One region of the Halopseudomonas sp. L-58 genome, then DNA from elsewhere that is predicted to be linked to it. Evidence: riboswitches for the same ligand, from Rfam matches in the RefSeq annotation. Region 1 holds a riboswitch; the other holds the start of a gene.

What was found. Region 1 has a riboswitch for cobalamin ahead of btuB (TonB-dependent vitamin B12 receptor). Riboswitches for the same ligand answer to the same signal wherever they lie in the genome.
Positions count from the first base shown of each region.
Region 2: linked by a shared signal. The riboswitch ahead of AC13EY_RS03965 (TonB-dependent receptor domain-containing protein) and the one ahead of btuB (TonB-dependent vitamin B12 receptor) in region 1 are both predicted to bind cobalamin.

Region 1 is NZ_JBSXON010000075.1:162,864-170,189, forward strand. Features, by position in the region: gene AC13EY_RS15130 (cobyrinic acid a,c-diamide synthase CobB) at 1-373, opposite strand, end outside; gene cobO (cob(I)yrinic acid a,c-diamide adenosyltransferase) at 370-981, opposite strand; gene AC13EY_RS15140 (hypothetical protein) at 978-1,553, opposite strand; gene btuB (TonB-dependent vitamin B12 receptor) at 1,656-3,458, opposite strand; cobalamin riboswitch at 3,580-3,809, opposite strand; gene AC13EY_RS15150 (DUF5064 family protein) at 3,970-4,317, shown strand; partial or broken gene AC13EY_RS15155 (IS21 family transposase) at 4,861-5,539, shown strand; gene AC13EY_RS15160 (metallophosphoesterase) at 5,984-6,661, opposite strand; gene AC13EY_RS15165 (HAD domain-containing protein) at 6,658-7,215, opposite strand; gene AC13EY_RS15170 (MbcA/ParS/Xre antitoxin family protein) at 7,268-7,326, shown strand, end outside.
Region 2 is NZ_JBSXON010000040.1:42,498-49,823, forward strand. Features, by position in the region: gene AC13EY_RS03965 (TonB-dependent receptor domain-containing protein) at 101-1,906, opposite strand; cobalamin riboswitch at 2,033-2,236, opposite strand; gene dxs (1-deoxy-D-xylulose-5-phosphate synthase) at 2,290-4,170, opposite strand; gene AC13EY_RS03975 (polyprenyl synthetase family protein) at 4,265-5,152, opposite strand; gene AC13EY_RS03980 (exodeoxyribonuclease VII small subunit) at 5,149-5,388, opposite strand; gene AC13EY_RS03985 (hypothetical protein) at 5,590-5,895, shown strand; gene AC13EY_RS03990 (EAL domain-containing protein) at 6,088-7,326, shown strand, end outside.

The sequences.
Region 1 (7,326 bases):
GCGCCATGCCGGAGCCATCGATCACGCCCAGTACCGGCACGCCAAACTCACGGGCAAGGTCGGCCGCAGAGGGCGTACCGTCGAACAGCCCCATAACCCCTTCAATCAGGATCAGATCAGCCTCGGCCGCCGCTTCCCAGAGCAGCCGACGCGACTGCTCAAGACCCACCATCCAAAGGTCCAGCTGATATACCGGCGCACCACTGGCGGCCTGCAGAATCATCGGATCGAGAAAGTCCGGGCCACATTTGAACACCCGCACCTTGCGGCCCTGCCGGCTGTGCAGGCGCGCCAGCGCGGCGGTTACCGTGGTTTTGCCCTGCCCCGAGGCAGGCGCGGCGATCAGCATCGCCGGACAGCTACGCGCGGTCAAAACTCCACCCCCTTCTGCGCCTTGATACCCGCCTTGAAGGCGTGTTTGGTCATGCCCATCTCCGTCACGGTATCGGCTGCTTCAACCAGCGCCGGTGGCGCACCGCGTCCGGTGACCACCACATGCTGATGCGCCGGTCGCGCCTGAATATCGGCAATCACCTGATCGAGCTGCAGGTAACCGTATTTCAGCGCGATATTCAGCTCGTCCAGCAGCACCAGCGCGACCTGTGGATCGCGCATCAGCTTGACTGCAACGGCCCAGGCGGCCTCGGCCTTGGCGATATCGTCCTGCCGATCCTGGGTTTCCCAGGTGAAGCCGGCGCCCATGACGTGATAGCGCACCTCATCGGGAAAGCGCCGGAAGAAGGTCTCCTCACCGGTGCTGCGCGCGCCCTTGATGAACTGCACGATGCCGACACGCAGACCATGTCCCAGCGCCCGAGCAGCCATGCCGAAACCGGAGCTGCTCTTGCCCTTGCCATTGCCGGTCAGCACCAGCAGCACACCGCGCTCGTCGGGTGCCTGGGCGATTTTCTGATCGACCACCTGCTTCTTGCGCTGCATGCGCTCGCGGTGGCGCTGATCGCGCTCGGCAGACTCACTCATGCGCGCTGGCTCGCGTTACCGAACAGCGCAGCGGCGCTGCGCGCGCCCACGTAAAGAACCACCGCCACAGCAACGTACGCGGCCATAGTGCTCAAGTAGGACGGGTAGTAATGGGCCAGGCGCTCGATCATGCCGGCGAAGGTCGGTTCGGCGTAGCGGCCGGAGAACCAGTAGAAGCCGCCGCTGGTGAAGACCTGACAGACCAGCGCACTGAGCATCATGGTCGGCACCAGAACCAGCAGCGAAGAAGCCTGGTCACGGTGCCAGCCAGCGTACATCCGGCCGCCGAACCAGAGTGCGGCGTAACCGGGCAGCAGCGCCCAGTAGGCGATAGTCATGCAGTGGTGACCGGCATTTACCCAGCCGACCGTCATCACGTCCACTGCAAAAGCGACTGCAAAGAACAGCGGGTAGGCCCAAACCGGGCGCAGCAGCACGCCGACCAGGAAAAACACCGCCCAGGAGGCGCTTGGCAGGTTGAGCTGCGGGAAGTGGCTACCGCGCGTCATGATCATCAGCGCCAGCAGCAGCGCGCCAACCACCAGTTGGGTATGTTTCGAGGTTTTCAGCACAGCCTTTCTCCTTTGCGGTTTATCCAAACGTCAGTGCCGGGCACTGCCCGGCTTTTTATTCAGGGCGCCGCCGCGAACGGCGGCGCCAGTCAAACAACGCGATTACAGCGGCTGATAACGCAGGGTCAGGTACCCAGCGCGGCCCGGCTGCGTGTAGGTCGCGGCGGTTTCATACTCGTTGTCGAACAGGTTGCTGACCCGCGCCTGAACGCGCCAGGCATGGCTGAGCCAATACTCGGCCCGCAGCTCAACCGTGTTGTAGCCATGCAGGTCGCTGGTGTTGGTGGCGTTGTCCCAGCGCCGCCCCTCAGCATGAACACTCGCCCCCAGGCCGATACGGCCGAAGCGGCGGTCGACATCCAGGTTGAAGATTTGCTCCGGCACGCGGCGCAGCAGCAGGTCGTCATCAGCGCTGCTGGAGCGGTTCTCAGGGTCCTGCAGGGTCAGGTTGGCCTGCCAGCTCCAGCCCAGCTGCTGGGTCAGCACTTCCAGTTCCAGACCGGTAATGCGCGCCTTGTCGACGTTCTCGGCCATCGACACCCCACCCACGCGGACACTGGCAATCATGTCGTCGATATCATTGCGGAAGGCGTTGGCCGACCAGCTGCCCCAGCGGTGCTGGCCACGCAGGCCCACTTCCAGGTTGCGCGAGGTTTCCGCCTGAATAGCTGGATTGCCGTAACCGGGGAAATACAACTGGTTGAAGGTCGGCGCGCTGAAGGCCGTGCCATAGCTGGAGGTCAGGCTGATGCTGTCGGTCAGCGCATAGCCGTAACCGACACTGCCGGTGGTGTGCTCACCGTAAGCCTCGTTGTCGTCGTGGCGCAGCCCCAGCTGCCATTCGTGACGGCCGGCGTGCAGCAGGTACTGGGCAAACAGGCCGTGGTTGTAGCGGCTGTCCTCGGGGTAATCGACGCTGCTGCTGATGCTGTCTTGCTGCCAGTCGTAACCGACGGTGAGCAACTGGTTTTCGCTCAGGGCAAAATCGTTCTGCCAGCTGGCACTGTCGCGTCGCGTGTCATAACGCGTGTCAAAGGTGCTGCCCTTGAAGTTCTCGTTCTTGTCCTCACTGTGGCCGACCTGCAGCGTCACATCCCAGAAAGACACCGGAGAATATTTGGCGCGCACGCCATACGCGCTGAGCACACTGTCGGCGTTGGCCTTGTTGCCGGAGTCGTAGTCGTTGTGCGACTCGACCTGCAGCAGGTTGGCATCCAGCAGCAAGCCGTTGGCAAACCGGTAACCACCAGACAGATTGGCCGACAGCTCACGGTAACCATCGTGGTCCACTTCCCGCGACGGGCGCGCATCATAGCCTTCGGTATCCAGGCTGCTGACACCCAGGTTGAACCAGGCGTTGTCATTCCCACCGGACGCACCGGCAGTAGCGGCGCGATGCTGGCGACTGCCAACAGTGGTCGAGAAGTACGGCGTCAGGCCATCACCACCCTTGCGGGTGAAGATCTGCACCACCCCGCCAATGGCCTCGGAGCCATACAGGCTGGAGCGCGGGCCGCGGACGATCTCGATCCGCTCGATCTGCTCAACCGGCAGGTTCTGCAGTGCGGCAACGCCGGAGGTCGCCGAGCCGATACGCACGCCGTCGATCATCACCAGCACGTGTTTGTCGTTGCTGCCGCGAATCTGCAGCGAGGTACTTTTGCCCGGGCCGCCGTTGTTGATCAGGTTGACCCCGGTCGCGCGGCGCAGCAGCTCTTCAGCGGTATTGACCTGCAACCGCTCGATGTCGGTCCGCTCGAACACGGTGGTGGCTGCGATACTGCTGGCCTGGCTGGTGCGGGTGGCAGTGACAACATCACTGCCGAGATCCAGGGTGCCGGCGAAAGAAAGGGAAGAAAGGCCAATAAGGCCCAGCGCCAGAGGGGCGCGTGCAGGAATAGTCATGCTGTGTGGTTGCTCCGTCGTACCCACCCGTACGACATTGTCGAATCGGGACAGACGGAGACGGCAGGAACACGGCATGAACACAACGGAAGACGCCGTACACCTACAGCGCCCACCGCACTGTCGTGAAAGGCATCAGGCCGGTCTCCGGGCTTGCGAGTGGACGTGAGTCCGGCGACCTGAGCCTTCCCATGCATCGAGCACAGTGGCGTTTATCAGGCGCCTCGCCAAATAGGCGGACGTCGCTTACCGTTGCGGGGGCAGCGCCGGAATTGTCTGATCTGGCAGACGCACCGGCTTCCCAGTTTCACCCTCCTCGAGATGGAGGGCACCTGAAGCGCGGCAGAGAGTAGTGGCCACCTCCCGCCCTGTCAAGCTCGGGCTCGGCATACCCCCGGCGCCTCCTACCAAACGACTGTCGGATGCACCACGCTTTCAGCACAACAGTTTCCCCGACACTCAATTAGGCCTATAACTGGTCGAGCGTCCCCACCTTGCCCAGGAGGAAGACATGTTTGAACCGGGCCACCTGCATATCAACCGTATGCGCCTGCTACCCAGCGATAGCGGGTTCAGCATCGACATTCACTACACCATCGCGGACCAGTGCCGTGCAGTCGAGTTCAGCGTCGATGGCACGATTAACGATGCCGAGGTGCACGAACACTTTTCGCTGCCACGCGATACGGCGTTCAACTTCGCCAGCAATATCGATCATATTCTGCGCCGCCACGGGGTGTTGACGCCGGAGTTCATGTCACTGAAAGCGCACCATGAATATGACGCCATGTTCGAAGATATCCGCGCGCGGCTGCATGCCTGGAACGGCGAGCCAATTGACCCCGGCCATCTGGGCTAGCACCGAGGCGACCGAAAAACAGGCACAAAAAAACCCCAGTTCTTGCGAACTGGGGCTTCTTGAATAATGGCGCAGCGGACGGGACTCGAACCCGCGACCCCCGGCGTGACAGGCCGTGCCAGCCAGAAAATGTTAATCGTCCTTATTTTACAACTATTGATTTTAAAGGATTTTATCCCAACCCATCAGCTTTTCAGGCTGATGCAAATTGAGATCACTTGAAGGCAATCATCTGGTCACGGTCACGGAAACCCATGTTTTTAGTGACTAATTTTTAGTCACTTTTAACACCTGTGGTATCGAGGCAGGCACTCGCAACGATGGCTGGAAGAGCAGCTTGCCTAATGGAGCGCGATCAGACCTGACAAAGGCCACGCAGTATGCAGCAGCCCATCCCGACAGCCAAGAGAACCTTATCGATAAATCACCACTGCGGATTCCACGCTCATCCGGCCACCTTTCCGGGCAGGCAGCTACGCAGGCTTAACTCACTATCATTGACCTCTTTTTCGAAGCAAAGGGGGCACTGTGGAGCGCTTATCCATGCGTAAGATTCGAGAGGTGTTGCGCCTCAAGTTTGAGGCCAAGCTATCGGCCCCTCAGATTGCGATCAGCGTGCAGGTCGGTCGTGCCACCATCAGCGACTACCTCAACCACTTTACCTCCAGCGGCCTCACCGACCTGGCCCTGCTCCCTGTCCGACACCGAGCTGGAGCAGCAGTTGTTCCCACCAGCCCCGGCAGTATCCAGCGAACAGCGGCCTATGCCTGACTGGGCCAAGGTACATGCCGAGCTGCGCCGTCCCGGCGTGACCCTAGCTCTGCTCTGGCAGGAGTACCGTATGGACAACCTCAGGGCTTCAAGTACAGCTGGTTCTGCGAGCACTACCGGGCCTAGGCTGGCAAGCTGGACATGGTGATACGTCAGGAGCACCGCGCTGGTGAGAAGCTGTTTCGTCGACTACGCCAGCGGACAGACGGTGCCGGTGATCGACCGTCACACCGGCGAGTTCCAGCCGATGCAGGTGTTTGTTGACGTGCTCGGCACTTCCAGTTACACCGTCGCCGAAGCCACCCGCTCACAGAAGCTATCGGACTGGCTGAGCTCCCACGCCCACTGCTTCGCCTTCCTCGGCGGGGTGCTGGAGATCGTTATGAGATATACAATTGGTTGCGACAAAAGAAAGATAAAGATGGGCAGGTCAGCGATGCTGAAGAGTCATTCCAAGGTTTAATATTCACACTCTCCACCCCAGATGACCTCAGACCTTGGCTTTCCCTACTATTGTCGGAGGTAAGGTATAAAACGGGTGCCGTGAAGCATCTAGCAGTCAGTTGCCCAGGAAAGGCCGACAGCTTTAACCACGCCTCTTCCACTGGAGACTACATTCCATGTGTATCAGCGGCACGGAATGCGCTGGGCAAGATGGGAGTGTTCTTTGCATGACCAATAGAGTAATGAAGTCTACCCATGCAGTAAGCACTCCACCGCACCAGATCACGCAGCCTTATCAATTGGCTCAGAATGAAATCGAGTCGCTTCGGAGTGAGATGCAACAAGCGTATCTGGAAATGCAGTGGCTGCTACAAACCGAATCCCAGCCAGGCTATATACCCGCCTCGCCAACGCCCGAAAACCCGTAGCCAAGCAAGGCTCACTGGGACGGTTATAGGTCCAGCAAGCTACGGGCCTTCATTAAGGTTGGTTTCCCCGTTCGCAATATGGTGTCTATCCATAACTGATTACCGTGTCTTACCCATCGTTCACAGCCGATATGGCCAGATACGACCAAATCGATATTCCGGATGTTGTCGCTGTGTCCCTCAAGATTTTTGCCGCCCCAAGTACAGTGCTTGGCCAGGCCTTCACTGAACTCCAAAGTAGCCAGCTGCTGCCAGTCGGCCACCGGGGCTTGCGCGTGCACCAATCCGATACGCCCTGACTCTGTATTCAAAGTCATGGTGAGCGATAGCTTTTCCTGGATCTTTTCCGCCAACACCCCATGCTGCTCAGGAGCCAAATCAGCCGCCCACTGCCCACCAATGCTGTAGTGTTTATCAGCCCAGGCAGCTTGATAGTGGCTTGCCCAGAACAGCAGCTCATGGTTACCAAGCACACTGTAGCAATAGCAGGTGTTCAGCACCCATTCCAGCGCACGTAATGACTCTGGCCCGCGATCAATCACATCACCAAGCATGAACAACCTATCCTTGGCAGGTTCAAAACCTGAGCCTACAAGCAGCTCCATCAGCAGCTGAAATTCTCCATGCACATCCGAACAAATCCAATCCTCGCCGATTGGGTTGGCTGGGATTTCATGGTGGACAGGAATAGGTCTGATCACCTATCACCTCCGCAAATTCGGGATATGAACTCCAGCTGATGCTCCAAGGCTTTCTGCACATGCCTGCAAGACACGCCTAGTATAGGGTCAGTCTGAATCAAGGCGTCCGCCTGCTCTGATGGCCAACCAGCGGAGTCATCATCAATGGCCAGCCACGGAATGGGAGTGGGTAGACGGCGTAAATAAGCAGAGATTTGTTTGAAGCGTGTTTGGTGATCCCACTCGATGATATCGAGACTGTTTCTACCCATCGCGGAGTGCCATGTGGCGCCTATGACTCGCTCTGCCAGTTTGGTGGGCAAGTATCCGCGTGCCCGACGGAAGCCCAGCACACGCGCCCAACTGGTCGACAGTACGATCCTTAGCTCTGGGTACCCTTCTATAATCTTTTCCAACAGAAGAGCCCACATGAATAGCTCGCCCGGGACTCGCAGCTCGATCTGGCCATTAAGTCGTCGATACACGGCATCAGGATGTAGAACGCCATCATAGTCGAGAAATAAAATCACGTTTATCTCGCTAACTTGATCAGGGAGGGCTTCAATAGGCAGCATACTGCATCTTTGCCCGCAGGCATCCCTCAGTTTTTTATTGACCGGGTACGCTGTGACTACAAACCTCGAAATAATCCAACAAGACAGTCAAACCGCAAAGACAGCTCTCAC
Region 2 (7,326 bases), on a different contig from region 1:
CGATGCCTGCGTCCCCAGGCCGAGTTGGAGCTCGACCTTCCCAAAAACAAACCCCGCACGGGGCGGGGCTGGTCGGTACGGCATTGTCTGCAGGTGACGCTTACAGCTGCGGGGTCCAGGTCAGCGACAGGCGCGCGTTCAGCTCTTCGTTCTGGTACGGGTTGCCGGCAAAGTCGTTGGACAGCGCGTATTCCTTCTCCAGCACGTTGCTGACGCTGAGATCCCAGCGGGTGGTGTCGCTCATCAGCCAGTTGCCGCGTACTTCCAGGGTGCCGAAACCGGACAGCTTCTGGGTATTGGCTGCGTCGTTGTAGCGGGTGCTGTTGGCCACCAGGCTGAAGCCGATGCCGAAGTCGCCGAACTGGCGATCGCTGTCGATGCTCAGCAGGCGCTTGGGACGGCGTGGCAGCAGCTGACCGGTGCTGCGGTCGCGCGGGTCCAGCCAGGTAGCGGATGCGACGGTGTACCAGCCGAGGATGTCGCGCTCGGCAGACAGTTCCAGGCCGTTGATGCGTGCTTCGCTGATATTTTGTGGAATCCAGAAACTGTCCAGCAGGATCAGGTCGTCGATATCCATACGGTAGGCAGACGCCTGAAGCGTGGTGGTGTCAAACTGGCCGCGCCATTGCAGCTCGTAGCTCTTTGAGCTTTCCGGACGCAGGTTCGGATTGGAGCCCCAGGCGTTGTAAAGGTCGTTGAAAGTCGGCGCGCGGAAGCCCTCGCTGTACGACGCAACCAGTTGCTGGTTGTTGCTCAGGGCAAAGATCAGCGCGCCGTTGAAGGTGTTTTCGCTGCCGAACTGTTCATTGTCGTCATGACGCATACCCAGTTCGGCGCTGACCTGCTCACCGTTGAAACGGTATTGGGCAAACGCAGCCTGGTTGTAGCGCTCATCGTCGGTGAAGGCACCGTCAGTGCGCATGCGATCCTCGTACCAGTCCAGCCCCAGCTGCAGGTTATGGGCATCATTTATGCTCAGGTTGTTGAGCCAGCTGGCGGAGTCGCGGTAGGTGTCGTATGACGAGGGGAATACGCTGGAGCGGGTGTCACGGCGGTCTTCGGCGTGGCCGACTTCCAGGCGGGTACGCCACAGGCTGCTGACCTGCCATTGAACGTGTGCTGCCGCGGTGCTCAGGCTGAAGTCATCTTCCGGGTCGCCGAGCAGGTCGTACTCGGTGCTGCCAGTCTGCTCCAGCAGGCGGATGCCGGCTTCAACATCGTCGGTGAAGTTGTGGGTCAGGCTAGCGTTGAACGCGCGATTGCGATAACCGTCTTCGTCGCGATCACCACCGACGCTATTGGTCGTACGATTGATGCCGTCGGTTTCGTTCAGACTGGCGCCCAGCGCAAAGCGGGTCTGGCCGTTGCCGCCGGAAAGTGCCAGATCGCGGGTAAAGGTCTGGTTGCTGCCGACGCCGAGCTTGACGCGCGCATCAAGCCCGTCACGGCCCTGGCGGGTGAAAATCTGTACCACGCCGCCGATGGCGTCGGAGCCGTAGATGGCTGAGCGTGGGCCGCGGATCACCTCAATTCGCTCGATTTGATCGACGCTGATGAATTCCAGACTGGCTTGGCCTGCGCTGGCGCTGGCGATCCGCTGACCGTCGATCAGAACCAGCGTTTGAGTGACGTTGGTGCCGCGCAGGGAAATGCCGCTCAAGCTGCCGAGGCCGCCGTTGGTGGTGATCGACAGGCCGGGCACACGACGCAGCAGGTCGGTCACGCTGTTGGGCTGCAGACGGTCGATATCTGCCCGGGTAAAGACGGTGCTGGCCGCGCTGCTTTCGCTGCGACTTTCGACCTGGCGGGAGGCGGTAACGACGGTATCGGCGAGTGACAGCGCGTCGTTGGCCTGGGCAACGGCACAGGCCAGCAGGCCCGGAATGATCAGCAGTGACTTGTACATAGATTCCTCAAAAGTTCGGCTTTTGAGGAGGGCGGGAAGTCAGAAGGCAGGCCACCGCGCGGCGGCTGCACGCTGACCGGTGACGCCCTCCGCGACACCTCAGCAGACAGTCGCACGGCATTGCCGTGGCTGTACTCGCGCTGGGCCGGTCTCCGGACTTGGAATCAACACATCATCGCCTTCCCATGCAGAGCACAGTGGCATTTTCGATGATGCTGGCAGGGCTGGCCTGCGACTCCTTACCGTTGCGGGGGCAGTGTCGGATTCTCACCGACTTCCCGTTTCACCCGGACTGCACTGCAGGCCGGACACCCAGGCGACTGGAAGTGAGGCGGACTCTAGGCTTTTCGGCGGGGTGGGTCAAGCCTGCCAGAGGCAGGCTCTTACAAACGGTCGAGGCGGGCGCGAATGGCCGCTTCGATACCGGCAGCGTCCAGACCGCACTCAGCCAGCATTTCAGCGGGCTTGGCGTGTTCGACGTAGATATCGGGCAGGCCGAGGTTGAGCACCGGCAGGCTGATATCCTGGGCCAGCAGCCATTCGTTGACCGCGCTGCCGGCGCCGCCCATGACGGCGTTCTCCTCGACGGTCACCAGCAGCTCATGGCTGTCGCTCAGCTCCGCAATCAACTGGGTGTCCAGCGGCTTGACGAAGCGCATGTTGGCAACGGTCGCATTCAGTGCCTCGGCAGCCTTGCTGGCCTGCTGGTGCAGGGTGCCGAAGCAGAGGATGGCAACCTTTTCGCCCCGGCGGGTAAGTACGCCCTTGCCGATCGGCAGCGGCTCCAGCGTCGGATCGATGGGCACGCCCGGGCCGGTACCACGCGGATAGCGCACAGCCGCCGGGCCTTCGTGCAGGTAGCCGGTGGTCAGCATCTGGCGGGTCTCGTTCTCGTCGGCCGGCGCCATGATCAGCATGTTCGGCAGGCAGCGCAGGTACGACAGGTCGAAGCTGCCGGCGTGGGTCGGGCCGTCCTCGCCAACCAGGCCGGCGCGGTCGATGGCAAACAGCACGTCCAGATTCTGCACCGCAACGTCGTGGATCAACTGATCGTAGCCGCGCTGCAGGAAGGTCGAATAGATGGCAACCACCGGCTTGGCGCCTTCACAGGCCATGCCCGCAGCGAGGGTGACGGCATGCTGCTCTGCGATGGCGACGTCGAAGTAGCGCCTGGGGAAACGCTCGGAGAAGGCAATCAGGTCCGAGCCTTCCTTCATGGCCGGGGTAATGCCGATCAGGCGCTCGTCCTGCTCGGCCATGTCGCACAGCCACTGGCCGAAGATGTTCGAGAATTTCGGTTTGCTGACGCCGTTGCTCGGGGCCTTGGGCTCCAGCTTGGTGATGGCGTGGTAGCCGATCGGGTCGGCCTCGGCGGGGGAAAACCCCTTGCCCTTCTGGGTGATCACGTGGAGGAACTGCGGGCCCTTGAGCTCGCGCATGTTCTTCAGGGTGCGTACCAGCGTAGGCAGGTCGTGCCCGTCGATCGGGCCGATGTAGTTCCAGCCCAGCTCCTCGAACAGGGTGCCCGGCACCAGCATGCCCTTGGCGTGTTCTTCGGTCTTGCGTGCCAGCTCCCAGGCCGGCGGAATCTTGGACAGGACCTTCTTGCTGCCCTCGCGCATGTGCGAGTAGGTGCGACTGGACAGGATCTTGGCCAGGTAGTTGGACAGCCCACCGACATTGCGCGAGATCGACATGTCGTTGTCGTTCAGCACAACCAGCATGTTGGCTTCGACTTCCGAGGCGTGGTTGAGCGCTTCAAAGGCCATGCCCGCGGTCAGCGCGCCGTCGCCGATCACGGCAACGGTGCGGCGATCCAGGCCCTGCAGCCCGGCAGCGATGGCCATGCCCAGGCCGGCGCTGATCGAGGTGCTGGAATGGCCGACGCCAAAGGTGTCGTAGGGGCTTTCGCTGCGCCGCGGGAAGGCGGCCAGGCCGTTCTTCTGGCGCAGGCTGGCCATCTGTTCGCGGCGGCCGGTGAGAATCTTGTGCGGGTAGGCCTGATGGCCAACGTCCCACAGCAGGCGGTCGTCCGGCGTGTGATAGACGTAGTGCAGGGCGATGGTCAGTTCGATGACGCCCAGCCCCGCGCCGAAATGCCCGCCGGTCTGGCCGACACTCCAGAGCAGAAATGCCCGCAGCTCATCGGCCAGCTCGGGCAGCTGGCTTTCGTCAAGCGCACGCAGCGACTCGGTATCGTCGATACGGTCCAGCAGCGGCGTGCTGGGGCGATGGAGCGGGATTTCGTGGAAAGTGCTGGGCATCAAACAAGGCTCTGGGTGCCAACGTCGGTGGCGGGAAAACAAGGGCGCAGTTTAACCGATGCAGGCCGATAGCCCAACTGCACGCAGGGCTATCTCAGAAGCGGCGCTGAACGGTGTAGTCAGCCAGCTGGCGCAAGCGCTCTGCTGCGGGGCCGAAGCCTGCGACTGCGCTGAGCGCCTGGTCGCGCAGCTCGGCAGCCAGACGGTGGGCACCGTCCAGCCCGAGCAGTGCCGGGTAGGTCGGCTTGTCGCGGGCCAGGTCGGCGCCCTGCTGTTTGCCGAGCACGCTGGTATCGCTTTCGATATCGAGAATGTCGTCCTGCACCTGGAACGCCAGGCCGACGTGATCGGCGTAGCTGCCAAGGGCTGCCAACTGCTCGTTATCTAGACGCTCGCTGGCCAGTGCGCCCAGTTGCACGCTGGCGCGAATCAGGGCGCCGGTCTTGTGTCGATGCATGGTTTCCAGGGTGGTCTGGTCGAGTTTCTCGCCGACCGCACCAAGATCAATCGCCTGTCCGCCGACCATGCCCTGCGGTCCGGCGGCGTGGCCCAGCAGGCTGACCATCTGCAGACGGGTATCCGGGCGGCAGTCCGGCGCGCTGGCGAGCAGTTCGAAGGCCAGCGCCTGCAAGCCGTCACCGGCGAGGATCGCGGTCGCCTCGTCGAAGGCGCGGTGGCAGGTAGGCTGGCCGCGGCGCAGGTCATCGTTGTCCATGGCCGGCAGGTCGTCGTGAATCAGCGAGTAGGCATGGATCAGCTCCACCGCTGCTGCCGCGTGATCTGCCCGGGCCAACTCGCCACCGGCAGCCTCGCAGCTGGCATAGGCCAGTAGCGGGCGCATGCGCTTGCCGCCGATGACCACGCTGTAGCGCATGGCACTGTAGAGTCGATCAAGACGGGGTTGCGGGGTATGCAGCTGATTGCTCAGGAAGGCGTTGATGCGTTGCTGACACTGCTCAAGATACTGACCGAATGGGCTCATTCGCTGGTGCCGTCAAAGGGTTCTGTCTTCAGCTCTCCATTGCTTTCGATCAGTTGCTGGACCTTCTGTTCCGCCTGGGCGAGCGCCTGCTGGCATTCGCGGGTCAGGGCGACGCCTTGCTCGAAGGCACTCAATGACTCTTCCAGACTGAGGTCAGCGCTTTCCAGCCGCTCGACCAGTGCCTGCAGCGAGCCCAGTGACTGCTCGAAGTCTGCGGCGGTTTTCTTCCGGGCCATGCGTTACCTCATCCGGGATGGTTCAAACGGCTGAACATTACCCAAGGGGGCGGGGGCGGTCAATCGGCGTGTGTGTAATGGCGGAAGCGTGACGGCATTGATTCAGATCAGCAAAGGCGGCGATTTTTTGACTCTTGTGGTGTCTTTGGGACGGTGCTTGATTACAATTTGACATCAAATTCATCATTTATCTGATCTGCCATGACCGACGAATCGAAGGTGGTTGTTGCTGCACCTACGGCGCAGCGTGACCCGATTATCAAGGCGCTTAAGCAGGCCGGGCTTGACTGTGAGCTGATCTGTCAGCCACAGGATTGCAGTGACGCGCCATTGTGCCGCTGGCTCGCTCCCGAGCAGTTGAACGAGCGCAGCCGCGTGCGTTTTGCCCTGGAGGATGCCATCGACACCCTGGAGCAGACGCGCCATGCCTTCCGTTCGCGGCAGCTGGCGGGGTTGCGTCATCGCCTGGAAGGGCTATTGCAAAGCTTGTCAGAGGATGATCTCTAGGGTAGCGTGGTCCCTGACCAACGAGACGGCTTTGCCGGTCAGGACGCAAGGGCCTGAAAGACAAGGCGCTGGACTCCCGAGCTTTTACAGCTCGGGAGTCCAGCGCCTTTTTTGTTGCCCGCGCAAAAACGAATAACAACAGTCGGCGGCCCTTTGGAGCGCTGCCTTATTACCGCCATGGACGTGATAACCGTGCTTAAACCGGTATTCGACAAACTGGGGCTTGATGCCAGCGGCCTGCAACAGCGTTTGCATTTTCTCGACTGGAGCAACGCGGATGGGGAGCGATTGCGGCGTATCGCCAGTTTCGGTGAGCAGGCCAGCCACGAATTTGTTGAAGCGCTGTACGAGCGTTTGAAGCAGTATCCTGAAACACGGGGGATTCTGCGTGGCGAGGGGCTGGTTGATCGCCTCAAGCATAGTCAGCGGGGCTATTACAGTCGCCTGTTCTGTGGCGAGATTGACCAGCGCTATCTGGAAGAGCGTGTGCGCATCGGGCACATACACGAACAGGTCGGTGTCGAACTGAAGTGGTATCTGGGTGCGTATCGGATGTACCTGAGTCGCATGCTCGGTAACTGGTTCGACGATCTCAGTGTCGAGCAGCGGTCAAGGCTGGCTGATTTCGACAGTCTGCTGAAGATTGTCTTTTTTGACATGAGCCTGGCCGCTGACGCCTACATCGATGCCGAGCATCGTGCCCTGGAAGCCAGCGAAGCCCGGTATGCCCATGCCTTGCGCGGCGCCAACGATGGCATCTGGGACTGGGATCTGCAGCAGGATCAGCTCTATGTCTCCGAGCGCTGGGCCAGCATGCTTGGCTTGACCCAGGCCCAGGTCGGACAGCGCTCCATGCACTGGTTCGAGCGCGTTCACCCGGACGATCAGGCCGGCTTGCAGGCTGCTATCCAGCAGCATTTGCAGGGCGGCTCGCCGTGGATTCGACATGAATACCGCCTGCGTCGCAGTGACGGCAGCTACCTGTGGGTGCTGACCCGGGGCGTGGTTGAGGTCGACTTGTCCGGGCGCCGGCGGCTGGCCGGTTCGCAGACCGATATCAGCGAGCGCCAGCGCTTTCAGCGCGAACTGGAGCATGCCGCCCGGCATGACCCGTTGACCGGACTGATCAATCGCCACCAACTCAATATCCAGTTGCAGCGCACGGCCTCACAACTGAGCCGGCCCGGCGCGCGCCATGCGGCCTTGCTGTTCATCGATCTGGATCGTTTCAAACTGATCAATGACAGCCTCGGGCATGCCGCCGGTGATCGGGTTCTGCTGCTGGTGGCCGAGCGGCTGCGCAGCTGCCTGCGGCCCGGGGACCAACTGGCCCGTTTTGGCGGCGACGAGTTTGTCATGTTGCTGGATGATCTGGCCTGCGCCGAGGATGCAGAAACGGTCGCAACCCGGGCACTTGCCGCGTTGCGCGAA